DNA from 3 places in the Streptomyces sp. NPDC031225 genome. Region 1 is predicted to be linked to each of the others. Evidence: predicted binding sites of a transcription regulator. Region 1 holds the regulator's gene; each other region holds the start of a gene.
The links. The regulator HspR, encoded in region 1, represses chaperone genes until heat shock. The targets are predictions, from matches to a motif close to TTGAGNNNNNNNNNCTCAA.

Region 2: lon (endopeptidase La) is a predicted target of HspR. The motif match lies at 1,934-1,952, and genes of this name have one in related genera.
Region 3: dnaK (molecular chaperone DnaK) is a predicted target of HspR. The motif match lies at 2,855-2,873, and genes of this name have one in related genera.

The regions. Positions count from the first base shown of each region.
Region 1 is NZ_JBVIHJ010000013.1:260,265-264,498, reverse strand. Features, by position in the region: gene ACZ48Z_RS23595 (PA14 domain-containing protein) at 1-1,876, shown strand, start outside; gene ACZ48Z_RS23590 (heat shock protein transcriptional repressor HspR) at 1,937-2,383, opposite strand; gene dnaJ (molecular chaperone DnaJ) at 2,390-3,571, opposite strand; gene grpE (nucleotide exchange factor GrpE) at 3,623-4,234, opposite strand, start outside.
Region 2 is NZ_JBVIHJ010000019.1:14,698-18,931, forward strand. Features, by position in the region: gene ACZ48Z_RS29140 (GNAT family N-acetyltransferase) at 1-362, opposite strand, end outside; partial or broken gene ACZ48Z_RS29145 (GNAT family N-acetyltransferase) at 718-1,053, opposite strand; gene lon (endopeptidase La) at 1,975-4,234, shown strand, end outside.
Region 3 is NZ_JBVIHJ010000025.1:17,797-22,030, reverse strand. Features, by position in the region: gene ACZ48Z_RS34295 (vWA domain-containing protein) at 1-808, shown strand, start outside; gene ACZ48Z_RS34290 (OsmC family peroxiredoxin) at 872-1,300, shown strand; gene ACZ48Z_RS34285 (hypothetical protein) at 1,395-2,735, shown strand; gene dnaK (molecular chaperone DnaK) at 2,934-4,234, shown strand, end outside.

The DNA of each region.
Region 1 (4,234 bases):
GGCCAAGGTCACCTGGTCGAAGAACAAAGAGATGGACCTCGCCGGGTACCACGTCCACCGGCGACTCAAGGGCACCTCCTTCCCGGCCACTCCGCTCAGCAAGACCACCGGCACCTCGTACACCGACACCCCGCCGCCGACCGGCGCCACGTACTACTACGAGGTCCGCGCCCGCGACAAGGCCGGCAACACCTCGGGCGGCACCGCCGACCAGCCCGTCACCACCGTGGACACGACTCCGCCCGCGGCGCCGTTCCTGGAGATGGACGCGTGTCCGGTGGACCAGCCCTACGCGGCCCCGGAGCTCGTCACGACCTCGGAGAACGCGGCCGACATCGCCCTCTACGAGATGCAGCGGCTCGACCCCGTCACCCGCACATGGGCCACCGTGTACACCGGGACCAAGGGGGCGATCTGCGACACCGGTTACGCCGCCGACGGCAGCAAGGTCACCTATCGCGGCCGGGCCCGGGACGCCGTCGGGAACTGGTCCGCGTACTCGGCGGCCACCACCTTCACCACGTCCGATCTGACACCGCCCGCCACCGCCGCCGACGCGCGCGTCGAGTACCGGTCGGGCGTTCCGCACGTGGTGTGGTCGGCCGTCGACGGTGCGGCCTCGTACCAGGTCCTCCAGTACGACCGGGCGACCGGCGGCTGGCTCGATGCGCTGCCCGGCGCCACGGGTGGCAACACCCCGACCACCACCACGGGGACCGACACCGTGCCGCGCCAGCTGCTCGCGGTCGCCGACGGCTACCGGTACGCGGTGCGCTCGGTGGACGCCAAGGGCAACGCGGCCGCCCCGGTGGAGGTCACGCTGACGATGGCCGACCGGTCCGGGGCGATCGCGCCGTTCAGCACCACCGCGAACAGGTTCGACGAGGGGGTGATGATCGAGTGGAGCAGCGCCGATCCGTGGACCTTCGGCGAGGACAGGCCCCTGCTCACCTACCGGATCATCCGCACCGACAAGGCGACCGGCGAGCGCAGCACGGTGACCGCCTGCAAGCCCAACAACTCGCAGGACCTGCCGCTGACGGACCCGGAGACGTACTGGACCTGGAACACCGGCGACGCCCCCGACTACGCCGGTGCCCGGCAGATCAACGGCGTCTGCTGGGACGTCTCCGGCGCCTCCGAGACGACGTACGACTACACGGTCGTGACGATCGACCCGTACGGCCATGAGTCGCAGCCCGGCCCCGCCGCCACCGCGACCACGCCGGACACCGAGCGCCCCGCCCCGGTGGAGAACCTGGCCGCCGAGCAGATCCCGCTCGGTGTGCGCCTGACCTGGACACCGCCCGCCGACGACGACGTCACGGGCTACAAGGTGTGGCAGGGCGTCACGGACCCGGAGACCGGCGAGACGGTCTGGGACCAGAACTGCTGGACGGGCAACTCCCTGGCCGGGACCGAGATCCTCTGCCCGACGGTCCCCGACGGCGCCGCGCACACCTACAAGGTGGCCGCCACGGACGGCTCCCCCCTGATCGACTGGTGGGCGGGGCCAGAGGCCTTCCACGCCGCCGAGCTCTCCGTCACCCTGCCCGACACCCGGCCGCCGGGCTGGACGGGGACCGAGATCCGTGAGGACCAATATCCGGAGCTGTACGTCGGCTGCTCGGAGAGCTCCGGCCTCGGCGACTGCGGCCGGTTCGCGAGCTACCGCGTGGAGCGCTGGGACCCGGCGTCGGCCGCCTACATCACCCTCACCGAGGGCACGATGTACGACGCCGTGTTCCACATGGACAAGACGGTCCACGAGGACAGGCTCGGCCTGTACTACTACCGCGTCGTCCGCCTGGACGCCGCCGGCACGGAGGCCGCGTCCACACCGATCGCGTACGGCGTCTGGGACTCCTGGCTCTGAGCCCGCGCGGACGGAGAAGGGGCCCGGAGAATCCTCCGGGCCCCTTCTCGCTGCTGCTGCCTAGTCCTTCGCCCGCTTCGGCCGCCACACCACCAGCGCGCTGGTGTGCTGGACCTCCTGGTACGGCACCAGGTCACGGCGGTACGACGCGTGCACCGCCGCCTCACGCTGCTGGATGGCCGCGGCCGCGCCCTCGACGGCGTCCTGCAGTTCGGCCACCCTCGACTGGAGCGCCAGGACCTGGTTCTCCAGCTCGATGATGCGCTTGATGCCGGCGAGGTTGATGCCCTCGTCCTGCGACAACGCCTGCACCTGGCGGAGCAGTTCGATGTCGCGGGCCGAGTAGCGGCGGCCCCGCCCGGCGGTGCGGTCGGGGGAGACCAGGCCGAGACGGTCGTACTGACGCAGAGTCTGCGGATGCAGGCCGGAGAGCTGGGCCGCCACCGAGATGACGTAGACCGGGGTCTCCTGCGTCAGTTCGTACGGATTGCGTCGACGGCCGTCCATCTCGAATCAAGCTCCCTTCGCGGCCTGGAACAGCTCCGCCCGCGGATCCTCACCCGCGGTCGCCTCGCGATACGCCTCCAGCGCGTCACGAGCCTTCCCCGACAGCTCGGTCGGGACACTCACCTCGACGGTGACCAGCAGATCGCCCCGGGTGCCGTCCTTGCGGACCGCGCCCTTGCCCCGCGCCCGCATGGTGCGGCCGTTGGGGGTGCCCGGCGGCAGCTTCAGCGTCACCGCCGGTCCGCCGAGCGTCGGGACCCTGACCTCGCCGCCGAGCGCCGCCTCCGAGAAGGTCACCGGGACGGTCACCGTGAGGTTGTCGTCCTTGCGGCCGAAGACGGGGTGGGCGTCGACGTGCACCGTGACGTACAGGTCGCCCGCGGGTCCGCCGCGCTCGCCCGGCGCGCCCTTGCCGCGCAGCCGGATCCGCTGGTTGTCGGAGACGCCCGCCGGGATGCGGACCTGCATGGTGCGCGAGGACTTCGCGCGCCCGGAGCCCTTGCAGATCTCGCAGGGGTTCTCCGCCATCAGGCCGCGGCCCTTGCAGTCCGGGCACGGGTCGGTCAGCGAGAAGCCGCCGCCCGAGCCGCGGGCCACCTGCCCGGTGCCGACGCAGGTCGGGCACACGCGCGGGTTGCCGTTGGCGTCGCCGGTGCCCGAGCAGGCCTTGCAGGGCGACTGCGAGGACATCCTGAGCGGGACCGTCGCGCCCTCGATCGCCTCGGTGAAGCTGAGGGTGACCTCGGTGTCGATGTCCTGCCCGCGCCGCGGCTGCACCCGCGTGGTGCCGGAGCTGCCGCGGTTGAACAGGCCCCCGAACACGTCCCCGATGCCGCCGCCGAAGCCGCCGGCACCCTGACTCCCGCCCTGGGCGCCGCCTCCGAAGAGGTCGCCCAGGTCGAAGTTGAACGAGCCGCCCGCCCCGCCCGGCCCCGGGCGGAAGCCGCCGTTGCCGAAGAGGGTGCGGGCCTCGTCGTACTCCTTGCGCTTCTTGGGGTCACCGAGGACGTCGTTCGCCTCGGAGATCTCCTTGAAGCGCTCCTCGGCCTTGGCGTTGCCCTTGTTGGCGTCCGGGTGGAACTCGCGGGCGAGCTTCCGGTACGCCTTCTTGATCTCGGCCTCGGTGGCGTCCTTGGGGACGCCGAGGACCTTGTAGTAGTCCTTCTCGATGAAGTCCTTGGTGCTCATCCCCGACGCGCCCCCTTTCCGGTTCCGGTGTTCGGATCACTCTGTACGACGTCAGCCCTCCTCAGGGCCGTTGTCCTTGTCGTCGCCGGCCTCGGACCCGTCCTCGGCCTTGCCCGTCTGCGCACCCGGCTGCGGTTCGGCGACGGCCACCCGCGCGGGGCGGATGGTGCGTTCGCCGATGCGATACCCGGGCTGGAGGATCGCCACGCACGTCGTCTCGGTGACGTCCGGCGCGTAGCTGTGCATCAGGGCTTCGTGGATCGTCGGGTCGAAGGGCTCGCCCTCCTTGCCGAACTGCTGCAGGCCCATCTTGGCCGCGACGGTCTCCAGCGACTCCGCGACGGACTTGAACCCGCCGAGAAGTTCGCCGTGTTCCCGCGCGCGGCCGATGTCGTCGAGCGTGGGCATGAGCTCGGTCAGGAGGTTCGCGACAGCGATCTCCTTGACCGCGACCCGGTCCCGCTCGACCCGGCGGCGGTAGTTCTGGAACTCGGCCTGGAGCCGCTGGAGGTCCGCGGTGCGCTCTTCGAGCGCCTTGCGCACCTGGTCCAGCTGGGCCGTCAGGCCGGCGATCTGGGCACTTGCGTCCCCGGCCGGGGCCGCACCCTCCTGGGGGGCGGCCTTCGGCTCGGCGTCGTCGGTGGCGCCGGAGGGGACGTCGGG
Region 2 (4,234 bases), on a different contig from region 1:
GGCTCCCGTACGGCCATGTCGGCGGCCCGCCCGATCAGCACCGACTCCCGCTCCTCGGGCACGAAACCGGCCGCGCGGAGCCGTTCGGCGAGGTCGGCCGGGGTGTCGTGGGCCCGGGTCTTCCACTCCAGCGCCTCTCCGCGCGCGGCGAAGAAGTCGCGCTGGCGGGCGATGAGGTCGTCGAGCGCCGCACCCTCGACGCCGAGGTCCCGGGGCCCGCTCACGAACCCGCGGAACTGGCCGACGATCCGCAGCAGCGGACCGTCCTGCTCGTACGTGACCCCGGCGGGCGGGGTGGGGGGAGCGCCGCGCATCTGGTCGTCGTAGGCGGAGAGGAGGGGCTGTATGTCTGCTGTGGTCATCGTTGCTGGGTTCCCCGTGTGTTGGTGGTGTGGTGGTGGTCCGGTGGTTCTGGCTCATGGCCGTGCACACGCGTGTGCACGGCTGTCGCCCGCGCGGGTGATCTCCTCGACCGGTGCGGGCAGTGGTTTCCACCGACCGAGGACCGGGTCGTGCCTCGCGGTCACCTGGGGCGCCGCCGTCCGCGGTGCGCCAGGGGGCGGAGTCCGAGGGTGCCGGGAAGACCGGGCGCCGGCCGGGCGTTGTCCGCCATGCGGCCGGCGCTGAGCATCCGAAGGTCTCGGGTCGATCACCGGCGCAGCATGACAGAGGCCGTCCCGGGCCGCCTCCGGGTTTCCGTGAAGCGACGACGGACGGTCACCCGGCGCCCGGTCCCACGAACTTCGCACTGGTGAGCGGAGCTTCCACATGCCAGCCCAGAGACTCGTACAGCGCCCGTCCCGCCGGCGTTCCCGCGAGGACGCCGGTCTCCGCGCCCTCGGCGGCCGCCGTGGCCTGGAGCGTGCGCATGACGATGCTGCCCAGACCCCGGCGCCGATGCGCGGGCGCGGTCTCGATCTGGTCGAAGACGGCGGTCGCGCCCGTCGGGGCCACCTGGCCACGCGCCGCGAGGGAGCCGTCCGGCGCGGCGACGAGCAGCCGCGTGACACCACCGACGGACCACACCCGCATCCGGTAGCCGTCCGGGACACTCGTGAGTCCGGCTACCGGAACGCCGGCCCGTCCGGGCTCCGTGGCGTCCGTGCGTCCGGTTCCCGGAACGCCGGCATGTCCGGCCTCCGGGACATCCGTGGGCGCGCCCTCCGCAGCGTTCGTACGTCCGGCTTCCGGTGCGCCCGTCTGCGGAGTCTCCGGGACGCCCGCGTGCCCGGCTCCCGGCGCATCCGTACGTGCCCCTTGCACGGCGCGCGTGCGCACGGCCTCCGGGTCACCTGTCGGCCCGCTCTCCGGAGTGCCCGTATCTCCGGTCTCCGGGAAGTCGGGCCGTCCCGCCTCCTGGACGTCGGCGCGTCCAGTCGTCGGAGCGCCGGCGTGCTCGGTCTTCGGGGTGCCCGTGCGTGTCGTCGGCAGGTGTGCCGTCCGCCCGGCCCGCGTGGTCGTCAGGGGGATCGTCATCAGGTAGCCCGGTTCCGGGTCCACCCACCAGCCCTCGCCCAGCCAGGCCCCGACCACCTCCGGGTCCTGGAACACCTTGAGCCACACCCCGGCCCCCGTCACCCCGTCGGCCACCTTGCGTACGACCTCCTCGTCCACGTCGGCGCCCAGGGCCTCGAAGACGTGCCGCGACACCTGCGCCATCAGGCCGACGTCGACCGTGAACCCCCACGGTTCCCGCTCCGGCGGGGCGACCCCGCGGGACACGACCCAGCCGTCCACCCATGCCCGTACGACCCCGTCCATGAGACTCCCTCGCATCGGCCGATGCAGTTGTGTGATGGTTGAAGTAATGGTTGATGGAGAGCTTCACCTATTACCCGGCTTCAAGATAGGCCCCGGAGTGCCGAGTTCGGCAGTCGTGATCGCCCACAGCGAACAGGGCGGTGGGTGGGGAACATACGGAGGCTCACGTGCATTGAGTCGGCATAGCTCAACTTGACTGCCGAAGGGGAGATCATGGCTTCGACGTCCACACCGCTCACTCTGCCTGTGCTGCCGCTCGACGACGAGGTCGTGCTGCCCGGAATGGTGGTTCCGCTGGACCTGAACGACGCCGACGTACGTGCCGCGGTGGAGGCCGCTCAGGCCGCCGCCCGCTCGGAACCCGGCAAGCCGAAGGTCCTCCTGGTGCCACGCCTCGACGGGACCTACGCGAGCACCGGTGTGCTCGGTACCGTCGAGCAGGTCGGCCGGCTGGCCGACGGTGACCCGGGTGCCCTCATCCGCGGCCGGGGCCGGGTGAGGATCGGTGCCGGGACGACCGGCCCGGGCGCCGCCCTCTGGGTCGAGGGGACCAGGGTCGACGAGACCGTTCCCGACCCGCTGCCCGGTCATGTCGCCGAACTGGTCACCGAGTACAAGGCCCTCGCCACCGCATGGCTGCGCAAGCGCGGTGCCTGGCAGGTCGTGGACCGGGTCCAGGCCATCGACGACGTCTCCGCGCTCGCCGACAACTCCGGTTACTCACCGTTCCTGACGACCGAGCAGAAGGTGGAACTGCTGGAGACCGCCGACCCGGTCGCCCGCCTCAAGCTCGCCACCGGACACCTGCGCGACCACCTCGCCGAGCAGGACGTCGCCGAGACCATCGCCAAGGACGTCCAGGAAGGCGTCGACAAGCAGCAGCGGGAGTTCCTGCTCCGCCGTCAGCTGGAAGCCGTACGCAAGGAACTGCGGGAGATCAACGGCGAGCAGGACGGCGAGGAGTCCGACGACTACCGCACACGTGTGGAGGCCGCGGACCTGCCGGAGAAGGTGCGGGAGGCCGCGCTCAAGGAGGTCGACAAGCTGGAGCGGTCCTCCGACCAGTCGCCCGAGGGGTCCTGGATCCGCACCTGGCTGGACACCGTCCTCGAACTGCCGTGGAACGAGCGGACCGAGGACGCGTACGACATCCAGGGAGCCAAGACGGTCCTCGACGCCGAGCACGCTGGCCTGGAGGACGTGAAGGAGCGGATCACCGAGTACCTGGCGGTCCGCAAGCGACGCAACGACCGGGGGCTCGGGGTCGTGGGCGGCCGGCGCGGCGGTGCCGTGCTCGCCCTCGTCGGCCCTCCCGGTGTCGGCAAGACCAGCCTCGGCGAGAGCGTCGCGCACGCCATGGGCCGCAAGTTCGTCCGCGTCGCCCTCGGCGGCGTGCGGGACGAGGCGGAGATCCGCGGACACCGGCGGACGTACGTCGGCGCGCTGCCCGGCCGGATCGTACGGGCGATCAAGGAGGCCGGGTCGATGAACCCGGTGGTCCTGCTCGACGAGATCGACAAGGTGGGCTCCGACTTCCGCGGCGACCCCGCGGCGGCCCTCCTGGAGGTCCTGGACCCGGCGCAGAACCACACCTTCCGCGACCACTACCTGGAGGTCGAACTCGACCTGAGCGACGTCGTGTTCCTGGCGACGGCGAACGTCCTGGAGGCCATCCCGGAGGCCCTGCTCGACCGTATGGAGCTGGTCCGCCTCGACGGCTACACCGAGGACGAGAAGATCGTCATCGCCCGCGATCACCTGCTGCCGCGCCAGCTGGAGCGGGCCGGGCTCGCGGCGGACGAGGTCGTCATCGACGAGAGCGCCCTGCGCAAGCTCGCCGGCGAGTACACGCGTGAGGCGGGCGTCCGCACCCTGGAGCGGTCCGTCGCGAGGCTGCTGCGCAAGGTGGCGGCCCAGCACGAACTCGGCGAGCGGGAACTGCCGTTCACCGTCACCGACGAGGAACTGCGCGGTCTGATCGGCCGTCCGCACCACGTGCCCGAGTCGGCCCAGGACCCCGCGGAACGCCGTACGGCGGTCCCCGGTGTCGCGACCGGACTCGCGGTCACCGGAGCGGGCGGGGACGTGCTCTTCGTCGAGGCGTCGCTGGCCGACCCGGAGACGGGCGCGGCGGGTCTGACGCTGACCGGCCAGCTGGGTGACGTGATGAAGGAGAGCGCGCAGATCGCCCTGTCCTTCCTCCGCTCGCACGGCGCCGAGCTCGAACTGCCGGTGGGCGATCTGAAGGACCGGGGTGTGCACATCCACTTCCCGGCGGGCTCGGTCCCGAAGGACGGTCCGAGCGCGGGCGTCACCATGACGACGGCGCTGGCCTCGCTGCTCTCCGGACGGCTGGTCCGTACGGACGTGGCCATGACCGGCGAGGTCTCGCTGACCGGCCGGGTCCTGCCGATCGGCGGCGTGAAGCAGAAGCTGCTCGCCGCGCACCGCGCCGGGGTGACGACCGTGATCA
Region 3 (4,234 bases), on a different contig from region 1:
CCCCGAGCTCGCCGGACTCTCCTCCGAGGAGGTGTACGACCGTATCGCCGGCGACCTGCGCCGGGGGCGCCGCCTGGCCACCCTGCGCGGCAAGGGTGTCGGCGACATCCTCGGCGGCCCGCTCGGCTCGCCCCGCGACTACGTCGACCTCGACGAGTTCTACCGCAGGGGCCTCGCCCAGGGCCTCGACCTGCACCGGCAGCAGGAGCGCGGCTTCCTGCCCGGCGGCCTGGTCGAGGAGATCCGCGCGCTCAGCCATCCGCCCCTGCCCTGGGACGCCCGACTGGCCCGCTGGTTCGACGAGTTCGTGCCCAGCCCGCAGCCCGTCAGGACCTACGCCCGTCCCTCGCGCCGTCAGTCCTCCACCCCCGGCATCCCGCGCGCGGGCCGGTACTTCCCGCCCGAGGAGATCGCCCGCTGCACGTTCGGCGTGGTCCTGGACACCTCCGGCTCGATGAACCGCACCCTGCTGGGCAAGGCACTCGGCGCGATCGCCTCGTACGCCGGGGCCCGGGACGTACCGGCCGCCCGGGTCGTGTTCTGCGACGCGGCCCCGCACGACGCCGGCTATCTGCCCGTCACCGAGATCGCCGAGCGGGTCCGGGTGCACGGCCGCGGCGGCACCGTCCTGCAGCCCGGCATCGACCTGCTGCACCGCGCCGACGACTTCCCCGCGAGCGCGCCCGTACTGGTGATCACCGACGGCTGGTGCGACGTGCTGAGGGTGCGACGCGAGCACGCCTATCTGATCCCGCAGGGCGCCAGGCTGCCGTTCACCGCACGCGGGCCGGTCTTCAGGGTCAGCTGAGCCGTAGTGTGATCGGATGGATCCCGTAACCCCCGTCAGCGGGACCACAGGAAAGGACTGATCGTGGCCACCACGCGCTCCGCACACACCGTCTGGGAAGGCAACCTCCTCGAGGGGAGCGGTGTCGTCAACTTCGACTCCTCCGGTGCCATCGAGGCACAGCCGGTCACCTGGGCCTCGCGTTCCCAGGACGCCAACGGCAAGACCAGCCCCGAGGAGCTGATCGCCGCCGCGCACTCCAGCTGCTTCTCCATGGCGCTCTCGCACGCCCTGAACGGCGCCGGCACCCCGCCCACCAAGCTCGTCACGTCGGCCGACGTCTCCTTCCAGCCGGGTGAGGGCATCACCGGCATCCACCTCACCGTCGAGGGCACCGTGCCGGGCCTGGACGAGGAGGGCTTCGCCGCCGCCGCGGACGACGCCAAGGCCAACTGCCCGGTCAGCCAGGCCCTGAAGTCCGTACCGATCACCCTGGACGCGAAGCTCGCCTGAGGCGGCCCGTCCCGGACGGTGCGCAGCTCCCTTGCGAAGGGGGCTGCGCACCGCCGGTCCCGGGTGTGAAGTCGTCGGTGTGGGAGGCAACACGATGAGTGCGGGAACATCCAGCGGTACGGCGGTACTCGACACCGGCACCCGCGAACTCACCCGTGTCCTGGTGCTGTTCAGCCTCACCGGCAGCCTGGAGGCGGACCGCCCCTCGCTGGGCAGCCTCGTGGACCGGTTCGACTTCGGCCGCTTCGCCCTGCACCTCACATCCAGCGAGGCGGTGCTGCCGGTACCGGTGCTGGTCGAGACGGTGCGGCCCGGGGAACTGCGGTTGCCGCACGGCTACCGGGGTCTGGAACCGGCGTCGGTCGAGATCGCCGTCCTCGCCACCCCGCGCGGCGACATCACCCTCGCCCTGGACTGCGAATTCGCCGGACCGACCCCGGCCGCCGCCCTCGCCGAGTGGCTCGCGGCCACCTGCTTCGACCGGGACCGGATCATGCTCGGGGACCGTCCGCTGCTCACCGCGCTCGGGCTGCGGCCCGTCCCGTCCGACCCCCTCGCCTTCGGCCAGAACGTGCACCAACTCGTCTTCCCGGGCGGTGAGTTGCGCGACGACCTGCTGAACTCCGACGCCGTGCAGCGCTCCCTCATGCTGAACGAGATCCTGCACCGCGGCCGGACGGCCACGACCGAACCGCCCCATCTGCGCGACCACGGCAGCACGCTCTCCGCGCACGACCGCGGGGTCTCCGTGCACGCCGGGTGGGCCGAACACGTGGAGAACGGTCTGATTCTGGTGGCCGTCGGCATGATCTCCGCGCTGGCCGTCCTGCAGCGCACCCGGCTGGCCGCCTTCGAGACGATGCGGGCGAACGAACAGGCGTCCACCAGCTCGCCGTACGAGATCCGGTCGCTGATCTCACAGCTGTCCACCGGGGTCAACGAACTCCAGCTCGACCTGGCCTTCGGCGTGGAGGCGTACGTGGACGGCCTGCTGATCCCGGAGACGGTCATGGAGGCCTTCCAGTCCTCCCTGCGCGACGCGCTCGGCATCCGGGACAGCCTGGCCAACTCGGCCCGCATGGTGCAGCGGCTCACCTCGGTGATCAGCGCCCGCTCGGCGGCCCTGGACGCCGAACTCTCCGAGCGCGACGACCGCAGGGACCGCACGGTGTCCGTGCTGGTCGCGATCGCCACCCTGATCGCCCTGCCGCCGACCCTGCTGCTGGCGTTCTTCGGCGTCAACGCCACGACCGTGAACGACCACCGCTCCATCTTCGACCCGCGGTACCTCCCGGCGTACCTCCTGGCCTGGGTTCCCTTCCTCGTGCTCGCCGCGATCGGCTACGTCCGGATCATCCGGACCGGCAGACGCTCCGGGCCCCTGCTGACCCCGCCCGCGCCGATCCCCGCCCAGCGCCCACCGGCCGGAAGCTGACCTCCGCAGGAGGGACCGTGCCCCGCCGTATGCGCCCACCGGTGGACGGCGTGTGTGGGAAACCGCACGAGGAGCGCCCGTGGGGGTACTCGTCCCCCTGAGCGGGGCCACTCGCACCATTGACAAGAGCGCACTCAAGTTTTGTGCTGGAGTGCGGGAAGGCTCCCTGGCGGACCCGCCTTGCGGAAGGGGACAGTGATGGGACGTGCGGTCGGGATAGATCTGGGGACCACGAACTCGGTGGTGGCCGTGCTGGAGGGCGGTGAGGCCACCGTCGTAGCCAACGCGGAGGGGGCCAGGACCACACCGTCGGTCGTGGCCTTCGCCAAGAACGGCGAGGTGCTGGTGGGCGAGGTCGCCAAGCGGCAGGCCGTGACGAACGTCGAGCGCACCGCGCGCTCCGTGAAGCGGTACATGGGCGACGGGACCTGGCGCTTCCCGGACCAGGGCGACATCGACGGCACCCGCTACCGGGCGCAGGAACTGTCCGCGCGGGTCCTGCAGAAGCTGAAGCGGGACGCCGAGTCATACCTCGGCGAGGACGTCACCGACGCCGTGATCACCGTCCCCGCCTACTTCGACGACTCCCAGCGGCAGGCCACCAAGGAGGCCGGGGAGATCGCGGGCCTGAAGGTGCTGCGGATCATCAACGAGCCCACGGCGGCGGCGCTGGCGTACGGCCTGGACCGGGGCGAGGAGCAGACCGTTCTGGTCTTCGACCTCGGCGGTGGCACCTTCGACGTGTCACTGCTGGAGATCGGCGACGGGGTCATCGAGGTCAAGGCGACCAACGGCGACACGCATCTGGGCGGCGACGACTGGGACCAGCGGGTCGTCGAGCACCTCGTGAAGACGTTCCAGGGGCAGTACGGCATCGACCTCGGCAAGGACAAGATGGCGCTGCAGCGGCTGCGCGAGGGGGCCGAGAAGGCGAAGATCGAGCTGTCGTCGTCCTCGGAGACCACGATCAACCTGCCCTACATCACCGCCTCCGCCGAGGGGCCCCTGCATCTCGACGAGAAGCTGACCCGCGCGCAGTTCCAGGAACTCACCGCCGACCTCCTCGACCGCTGCAAGACCCCCTTCCACCAGGCGGTCAAGGACGCCGGCATCAAGCTCGCCGCGATCGACCACGTGATCCTCGTCGGCGGCTCGACGCGGATGCCCGCGGTCACGGATCTCGTCAAGGACCTCACCGGCAAGGACCCGCACAAGGGGGTCAACCCGGACGAGGTCGTGGCGGTCGGCGCGGCACTCCAGGCGGGCGTCATCCGCGGCGACGTGAAGGACGTACTCCTCCTCGACGTCACCCCGCTGTCCCTGGGCATCGAGACCAAGGGCGGCATCATGACCAAGCTCATCGAGCGCAACACCACGATTCCCACCCGCCGTTCGGAGATCTTCACGACCGCCACCGACAACCAGCCCTCCGTCGGCATCCAGGTCTACCAGGGCGAACGGGAGATCGCCGCGTACAACAAGAAGCTCGGCGTCTTCGA